DNA from 4 places in the Pelosinus baikalensis genome. Region 3 is predicted to be linked to each of the others. Evidence: a T-box and tRNA genes for the amino acid it is inferred to sense, from the RefSeq annotation. Region 3 holds a T-box; the other regions hold tRNA genes.
What was found. A T-box is a leader RNA that pairs with one kind of tRNA and senses whether it is charged. The one in region 3 lies ahead of glyQ (glycine--tRNA ligase subunit alpha), so its partner is inferred to be a tRNA-Gly.
Positions count from the first base shown of each region.

Region 1: it encodes a tRNA-Gly, which carries the amino acid that the T-box ahead of glyQ (glycine--tRNA ligase subunit alpha) is inferred to sense. The anticodon was not compared.
Region 2: it encodes a tRNA-Gly, which carries the amino acid that the T-box ahead of glyQ (glycine--tRNA ligase subunit alpha) is inferred to sense. The anticodon was not compared.
Region 4: it encodes a tRNA-Gly, which carries the amino acid that the T-box ahead of glyQ (glycine--tRNA ligase subunit alpha) is inferred to sense. The anticodon was not compared.

Region 1 is NZ_JAJHJB010000002.1:292,811-295,008, reverse strand. It holds gene LMF89_RS02875 (flavodoxin) at 1-262, shown strand, start outside; tRNA gene LMF89_RS02870 (tRNA-Pro) at 714-790, shown strand; tRNA gene LMF89_RS02865 (tRNA-Gly) at 814-888, shown strand; tRNA gene LMF89_RS02860 (tRNA-Cys) at 894-968, shown strand; tRNA gene LMF89_RS02855 (tRNA-Leu) at 1,017-1,105, shown strand; gene LMF89_RS02850 (hypothetical protein) at 1,312-1,593, shown strand; gene LMF89_RS25625 (hypothetical protein) at 1,716-1,850, shown strand.
Region 2 is NZ_JAJHJB010000010.1:101,048-103,245, reverse strand. It holds gene sdhB (succinate dehydrogenase iron-sulfur subunit) at 1-404, shown strand, start outside; tRNA gene LMF89_RS09630 (tRNA-Pro) at 651-727, shown strand; tRNA gene LMF89_RS09625 (tRNA-Gly) at 752-825, shown strand; tRNA gene LMF89_RS09620 (tRNA-Arg) at 844-920, shown strand; gene LMF89_RS09615 (hypothetical protein) at 1,182-1,400, shown strand; gene LMF89_RS09610 (hypothetical protein) at 1,772-2,198, shown strand, end outside.
Region 3 is NZ_JAJHJB010000018.1:8,361-10,558, forward strand. It holds gene glyS (glycine--tRNA ligase subunit beta) at 1-8, opposite strand, end outside; gene glyQ (glycine--tRNA ligase subunit alpha) at 11-886, opposite strand; T-box leader at 1,032-1,251, opposite strand; gene LMF89_RS13445 (DUF4342 domain-containing protein) at 1,306-1,764, opposite strand; gene recO (DNA repair protein RecO) at 1,872-2,198, opposite strand, start outside.
Region 4 is NZ_JAJHJB010000005.1:141,338-143,535, forward strand. It holds gene pyrF (orotidine-5'-phosphate decarboxylase) at 1-175, shown strand, start outside; gene pyrE (orotate phosphoribosyltransferase) at 172-744, shown strand; tRNA gene LMF89_RS05795 (tRNA-Asp) at 865-940, shown strand; tRNA gene LMF89_RS05800 (tRNA-Gly) at 948-1,022, shown strand; tRNA gene LMF89_RS05805 (tRNA-Trp) at 1,024-1,099, shown strand; gene LMF89_RS05810 (ABC transporter ATP-binding protein) at 1,206-2,000, opposite strand; gene LMF89_RS05815 (ABC transporter permease) at 2,018-2,198, opposite strand, start outside.

The DNA.
Region 1 (2,198 bases), on a different contig from region 3:
GGGCAATGAAGTATTGGAAGAAGGCGAATTCGATCCTTTTATTACCTCATTAGAAGGGGAAAATCTATCTGGGATTCCTTTAGTTTTATTTGGCTCTTTTGACTGGGGAGATGGTCAATGGATGAGAGACTGGGTGGAACGAATGGAAGGGCAAGGGGCTAAACTTGTGGAAGAAGCTTTGACAATCCAAAACGCTCCTGACGATGAAGGACTTGCATCATGCAAAGAACTTGGAGCAAAACTTGCATCCGCTATCGCTTAAGGATAAAAGCTAGAAATCAAAGAGTAACAGTAATGCCTTGCAATTTAAAATTGCAGGGCATTACTGTTATTCTATAGTATTATTAGTGGAAAAATATAAGATTTTATGAACCACAAAGGCACAATGCCACTGTGCGGTACACAAAGGAGTACACAAAAAATATAATTAAGCCCTTTGTGTCCTTTGCGTCTTTGTGGTTCAATTCGTTCTATTTTTTAAAGGGCACATCAGCACTTTTTTTATGATTCAATAGCTACTAAAAAATTACGATATAAAATATTGTTGACGGATATTAATTCCTCTGCTATAATTAGAACTCGTCACCACAGTTTAAATTTTAACGATATTAACGGTTGTTTTTATCAATAAATTGCTGGTATAGCGGAATAAAGAAGACCATTGAAGATCGTTCTTCGAGGTTATGTTCTGCTGGTGATCAGACCATTTTAAACGGGGCGTGGCTCAGCTTGGTAGAGCACCTGGCTTGGGACCAGGGGGTCGCAGGTTCGAATCCTGCCGCTCCGACCAGTTTTATTTTCTAATATGTTATTGCGGGAATAGCTCAGCGGTAGAGCATCGCCTTGCCAAGGCGAGGGTCGCGAGTTCGAATCTCGTTTCCCGCTCCAATTATGGCGACATAGCCAAGTGGTAAGGCAGAGGTTTGCAAAACCTTTATTCCCTAGTTCAAATCTAGGTGTCGCCTCCAAAAATAGTTTACTACACTGCCTTTAACAGTTTGGCATATGATGAATATGCCGGGGTGGCGGAACTGGCAGACGCAACGGACTTAAAATCCGTCGGAGAGAAATCTCCGTACCGGTTCGATTCCGGTCCTCGGCACCAACCAAACCAACATACACTTTAAGAATGACCTTAACCTCATCTTTCCAGATGATAACGCGGTCAAGAAAAGTGTTGATTAGCACCTGAAGAGATTCGGGTGCTTTATTATTTTCCAATGCCTTATATGATTCAATTACTTCTATTACCTGTTCTTCGTTAAGGTAGTTTGATTTTATTTTTAAATGGAGTTCTTTAAGACGAGTTATATGATGAATGGCAAGGTAGGCAAGTTCGATAAGACAGATGACGAACAATTTGTATTTGATAAAAATATGATCGATTTAAAACAGACCAGCACAATCACAATTAAAGCTGAGATTCCGACTATTGATTTGACCAGGCATAACGTGATCACAGCGGGTGCAATGTTTACTAAAGGGAAAATAGAGCCTGGTGCTGGCTACACTGGTAGTATTGGCAAAGTTGGTGCTTATCAACTGGCAGGCAGTCAATCGGCTGCTTATGTTGGTGCAGGGTTTAAGTTTTAAGTATACTAAAGAGCAGTCTACCTTTTAACTAGGTGGACGGCTCTTTTTATATAAGTCCCTATAGTACCTTTATAGTTAAATTACATAATATACAATGAACGCGATCATAGGAGGTGCAAATAATGTATCGTAACTGTGGTGGTTGGCGTCCATTTATTGGTCCTGGTTTGGGAGGATTCGGTCATAGTTTAGAAGGTTTTGGACATAGTTTCGGAAGCTTTCGTTTCAGCTTTTTTCTTGGTCTATATGATAAATGATGATTGATACTAAACTTGTCGCAATAGGGATATGAGATAAGTTATTTTTCCTATTTTGATATCTCGTAACAAAAAACTTCTAAAAAGAATAAACTATAATAAAAACCAGTCATGCAGAAAGGAGGAATATTTATGGGATTTGGTGGCTGGGGTGGCGGACGTGGAGGTTCTTGCTTTATCATTATAATCATTATTATTCTTCTATTTTTCTGCTGCTGTGAAGATGACTGTAGTTCTACCTGCTAAAACCTAAACCTGCCCGTCGCTTAGCAAGTATTCCTTAAAAGGCGCCTCACTCAATAAGAGTGAGGCGCCTTTGTTATTTTTATACTATCCAAAATTCAGCTT
Region 2 (2,198 bases), on a different contig from region 3:
AAAGTTTAAAACGCATACATGGATGGGTAGATGTAGATGGAACCTGGGAAGTTCATAATGATGCTCCGCGTCAGAATCCAAAAACTGCAACTACAGCTTATGAAATTTCTCGCTGCATGACTTGCGGTTGTTGCATGGATGCTTGTCCAAATGTAAATCGGGGCTCCGAGTTCATTGGGCCTGCTCCTATTGCACAAGCACATCTCTTTAATCTGCACCCCATTGGTGAATATCAGAAAGAAGAGCGCTTGGATGCATTGATGGAAAAGGGTGGATTGGCAAGTTGCGGCAATAGCCAAAACTGCGTACAAGCATGCCCTAAAGATATTAAGCTGACTGAGTATATTGCGAAACTAAATCGTGATACGAATAAGCAAGCACTTAAGAGCTTGTTTAATAAGTAAGCTAGAGGCCATTAGCAAGTTCTCATGTATCCGCAAAAGTAAGTAATTTACCACCGGGATATATGCAGATTTTTAGAAAATATTATTGACATAATAATTAAATTATGTTATTATATTATTTGTGAGTTGGCTGTAGCCGAGAATAATGCTCGGCTACAGTTGATTTATGAGTAGACATAAAAATACTTTCAAAAAAAAGTATTTGACAATCTCGTTGGAATATATTATAATAGATAATGTGATTAACGGGGCGTGGCTCAGCTTGGTAGAGCACCTGGCTTGGGACCAGGGGGTCGCAGGTTCGAATCCTGCCGCTCCGACCATCAAAATTAGTATCCAATTTATGTGCGGGTGTAGCTCAATGGTAGAGCGCTAGCCTTCCAAGCTAGTTACGAGGGTTCGATTCCCTTCACCCGCTCCATTTATTTCAAAAAAATATGTGCTTGTAGCTCAGCTGGATAGAGCAACGGCCTTCTAAGCCGTGGGTCGCACGTTCGAATCGTGCCAGGCACACCATTAAGAAGTTGAAAGTTTGCATACTGTGCAAGCTTTTTTTTATTGTCTAAAAGTGCAATACAACACCTCGAAGATGCAGCGTTAGAATTTAAATTTAATTAGACTTCTATATTGGAAGGTCATATTTCTTTTATGTAGTGGTCATAATAACTATATCTGTAAATGGAAGTTTGATAATGACATTAACAGCTTTTTGATGCTTGTAAGTAAGTTGCTTTTACAGCCTGGTACAGATTAATAGCGAGCAAGGAGGGAATGCTAGTGGATAACAAAATTAACAGATATAAAAACAACGATAAAGTATCTTTTGAGAAGCGAACATTATTTGGAAGCTCTTTAGTGAAAGGAGTTATTGTTAGTTATCGATTCCTGAATTACAACTGGATATATTTAGTAGAATGCGGCAATGATAAAAAATTGATTGTTGTTCCAGAAGATGAACTCTGGTTATTAGAAGAGGGTAGTGGAGAATCATATTAGCAAAGCTAAAAAAACTTAATTTCCTAGTAAATAATGCTGAAGAAAAAAGGACTTAATGAGCAGCAATGAATGCTCGTTGCTGTAATTCGCAATTGCTCTATTCTGTTCTATTGATTTTATTTTAAATATTCTATATAATGTTAGTACATTTATAAACGCTATTTGGAAGAGATGTATATTAAATTTTATATTATATCCTTGGATATCTTTAGATCGTAGTAATCTATATAGATAAAGAAAGGAAGGTGGAGTCTGTATAGAAGGCTCTGCCTTTTTGTTTAAACGAAAGCATAGTAAAGACAGTGGCATGTCTATTGTACAAGGCTTTTTGGGCGGAAAGATATTATATCGAAACATTAGGAGGTACTATTATGAGAATACTAGGGTCCATTTTCGTATTGCTGGCATTGGTATGCAATCAGGCTTTTGCCATATCTCTTATTAATAGAGATGAAATTAAAGCAGCACAGCATTATGGGGAGAAGCATGCTCATATGGAATGGGAAGAGTTCTTATTGCCATGGATTTCTTATGAAGAAAAAACGCCAAGGCTTAATGAATTTTCCGAAAAGGCGTATTTATATACAAAGTTTTTATTAATTGCCACTGATGCGAGAGAGAAACGTTTGAAAGGAGTAAGCCCTCAGTTAGAGGACAGTGAAGATATCTTAACAAATTATAATGGTTATCTGACCTTTAGCGTGACTTTGTATGGTTCTCAGGAGAAGTTTGGTCAGAACGCTATTGTTACTTTAAAGCAAGGTGATGCCTCCATAAAAGCATATCAGGTTGTTATAC
Region 3 (2,198 bases):
TTTGCCATAATTATTTACCCTCCTTAAGCAAGGGAAAGCCTAATTTTTCTCGTTGTTCTAAATAGCCTTGTGCGCACAATCTGGCCATATTACGAACTCTTCCAATAAAACCGGTACGTTCACTAACACTAATCGCACCACGGGCATCTAATAGATTAAAAGTATGAGAGCATTTTAACACATAATCATAGGCGGGTAATACATAGCCTGCTTCAATGACTCGGATGGCTTCTTTTTCATACATATCAAACAACTGGAATAGCAAATCCGTATCAGCAATTTCAAAATTATAATGAGATTGTTCTACTTCATTACGGTGAAAAACATCGCCATAAGTAACGCCATCTACCCATTCTAGTTCATACACATTTTCTTTTCCTTGAATATACATTGCCAAACGCTCTAAACCATAGGTAATTTCCACAGAGACAGGTTTTACATCAATACTGCCAACTTGTTGGAAATAAGTAAATTGGGTAATTTCCATACCATCTAACCACACTTCCCAGCCAAGTCCCCATGCACCTAAGGTTGGAGATTCCCAGTTATCTTCAACAAAACGAATATCATGCTGACTGGGATCAATTCCTAAACCTACCAAACTTTCTAAATAGAGTTCTTGAATATTTGCAGGTGATGGTTTCATGATAACTTGAAATTGATGATGCTGTAACAAACGATTAGGATTATCTCCATAACGTCCATCTGCAGGACGACGCGAAGGTTCCACATATGCAACATTCCAAGGTTCTGGTCCTAAAGCTCGTAAAAAGGTTGCAGGATTCATTGTACCTGCCCCCTTTTCCACATCATACGGTTGCATTAAAATACATTTCTGTCCAGCCCAAAAATTTTGTAGTGTCAAAATAATCTCTTGAAAAGTCACTAATAATACGCCTCCCTTAATAGTAAAAAACTTAATCTACATTAAGTCTCAGCCAAAATGCAATCCTCAGCCTTGCTTATGCAAATAAACGTATGCGACTGCTTGTTTACAAATAAAAACCTCCCTATCCACAGTAACATATCGTTACAGGGACGAGAGGTTTTTCCCGCGGTTCCACCCTGATTGACCATGAGAACATGATCCACCTTAAGTTATAGCAAGTTTTACTCTTCCACACTATCGAGCGCATGCGCAGAATTTCCTCTTACGGCTTAGGAATGCCTTTCACCCATTACATTGCCAAGCTTACACCATCCCTGACTCGCTAAAAACAATAGGCTACTTTTTTCCTTCATTGCCTTAATTTAGTTAAAATCATAACAAAAGTTATTTATATTGTCAATGGTATATAGTAGCGTCTAAAGTCCACTATTTTTATGAAACTCATTTTTTTCTTCATCAACTGCTGTATCATCATCTGATATTTTTGTCTCTGTAGTACTGCCATCATTGCGCACAACTTCGATACTACACCGTTTAAACATTGCTATTAATACTCCTAATGCTGCAATTTGTGGTAACACTACAGCTCCTAGAGCGCCAAGTGTTACAGGAATTTCAACTAAGGTACGTCCTTCACTCTTTATACTAATTTTATTAACATTGCCTTCGTGGATAAGAGCTTTTACCTTATCAATCACTTCTCCAGATCGTACAGAAAAGCCCTCTGTCCAGTTTATTTCTTTCTTCTCATCTAATTCAATTAACGTATCAAGTAAAATTCCTTGATTCCGTTCTAATGCTTCTTTAGCCTCTCGATAGGAAAGCCCTGTACGCCCTCGTATAATATCAATTTTTTCTAATGTTATTTCTTCCATGATGAAATCCTCCTAAGAAATATTTTTGTTATTATTTCCAACAGTGATAATCCTTATTCAAAAATTCCATTTTGTTACATTGTTGTGGCAACAACTTTTAGCTGCTCTCATTTTTCATCTTGCATTACTTCAGCAACTTGTTTTATAAACTTCATAGATTTAAGTGGCTTGTCCAAACATTGCGTCAAATACTCTATCAAGATTTTCTCTGTTTGCATTAAAACTGCACCACTTACAGTAAATTCAACCGGATTTTTCCAGTTGACATGTAATAAACAATCGATAAAATCAACTATTTTTCCATTCACTTCTGGCAGTTTTCCATGGTCACAATTCGAGCAGATGCAGCCTCCGTTTAAAAAACAAAAATAACTAGGTAATACTAAGGCTTGTCCACAAATAACACATTGCTTAAAGTCAGGATAATATCCCAT
Region 4 (2,198 bases), on a different contig from region 3:
ACCTGGCATAAGACCTAGTGGTGCAGCGATTGATGATCAAAGTCGCATTGCTACGCCAGCAAGAGCTTTGAAAAATGGTGCGCATCATTTGGTGATCGGCAGACCTATTACTGCTGCGGCAAACCCAAGGCAGGCTGTGAAAGACATTTTACAAGAAATGAGGGAACGAGCATGAAGGAAGAAGAAGTAAAGCAGTTATTTATCGATACGGGTGCCATCCTGGAAGGTCATTTCCTATTGACTTCTGGTTTACATAGCCCACAATATGTAGAAAAATTTCAAGTACTGCAATATCCAGAGCATACAGCTAAATTATGCAAGGCGTTGGCAGAAAGATTTGTTCAAGATCAGGTCGAATTAGTAATCGGTCCTGTCACTGGTGGAATTTTATTAGCTCATGAAGTAGGGAAGAACTTAGGAACTCGTGCGATTTTTACCGAGCGGGAAAATGGAAAAATGACTTTGCGGCGAGGATTTGTTATTCAGCCTGGTGAACGAGTATTAATTGTAGAAGATATTATTACAACAGGTGGTTCAGTACAAGAAGTTCTTGATGTTGTTAGAGAACATGGCGGGATTCCTGTAGGAGTAGGTATATTAGTAGATCGCAGCGGGGGTAAAGCGGATTTTGGTGTACCTCATCAAGCTTTGTTGCACTTGGATGTAAAAACCTATCAATCGGAAGACTGTCCTTCATGTGCTCAAAATCTGCCAATAACAAAACGCGGCAGCCGAAAATTATAAATAATTAGTACAGTGTAATCATAGAATCATAAAAAGAAATTAACATAATTCGTTAAAAACTCTTGTATTTAAGATAAAGTTGTGTTATTATAATTAAGTCGGTGAATGACACGACAATGTGGCCCAGTAGTTTAGCGGTTAGAATGCCGCCCTGTCACGGCGGAGGTCGTCGGTTCAAATCCGATCTGGGTCGCCATTATTATGCGGGAATAGCTCAGCGGTAGAGCATCGCCTTGCCAAGGCGAGGGTCGCGAGTTCGAATCTCGTTTCCCGCTCCATAGGGGTATAGCTCAATTGGTAGAGTAGCGGTCTCCAAAACCGTTGGTTGAGGGTTCAAGTCCTTCTGCCCCTGCCAGAAATTTGCAAACGACACGATATTTTATCGTGTCGTTTTTTAAGTTTATTCAAATTTTTCGTTACAAGTGAAAAGCAACTCACTAAATTTGTGGTTGCTTTTTTCTTTATGTGAAAGAATTATTTTTACTATTTGTTACTTCATCTCTTAGAATCAGCCAAATCGACTGGAATAACTGGTTGTATTGTAGTGAAGTGCGTATTTCAGATATCCTTCGAGGTCGGGGGAGATCGTTATTAACGATCGTTTTAATCATGCCTGGATTGGCACTCATTACCATGATTCGATCTCCTAAACATAAGGCTTCATCGATACTATGGGTGATGAAAACCGTCGTTTTCCTTGTTTCTTCCCAGATTCTTAATAATTCATGTTGTAGGAGGATGCGATTTTGTTCATCCAGTGCTCCGAAGGGTTCATCCATTAATAGGATTTCAGGATCGTTAGCAAAAGCGCGAGCTACGCTGACTCGCTGCTTCATACCACCAGATAATTGGGAGGGATAGGCGTGAGTAAATTTACTGAGACCAATCATTTCTATATAATGCCTGGCTATTTCATACCGTTCCTTTTTGGGTATATTGCGCATGCGTAATCCGTATGAAACATTATCGATCACTGTCATCCAGGGGAAAATCGATTGTTCTTGAAAAACCATAGAATTGATAGGACGATCTATATTGGTTGGCTTGATAGTGATAGTGCCGCCTGAAGAACTATCCAACCCTGCTAGTATGCGAAGTAGCGTTGTTTTACCACAACCGCTAGGTCCTACAATGCAGAAAAATTCTCCCTCGCCGATGGATAGTGAAATATCTTGTAAGGCTGTGATTTGACCAGAATTCGTATTAAAAATTTTACTGAGATTTGAAACTGAGATGCTTTCTTTCTCATAGGCCATTATATGCATCTCCTTTATTAGACTTGTTTTTTCCATGGAAGAACCCAATTTTCCAACATATCAAGGAGTAAAGAAAATACATAGCCAAGAAGGGATAGTGTGATAAGTGCTATAAACATTTGCTCGATGGCAAACATGTCATAGGCTCGCCATATCATCCAGCCGACCCCGGCTTTTGCAGCAGAAAGTTCGGCTGCT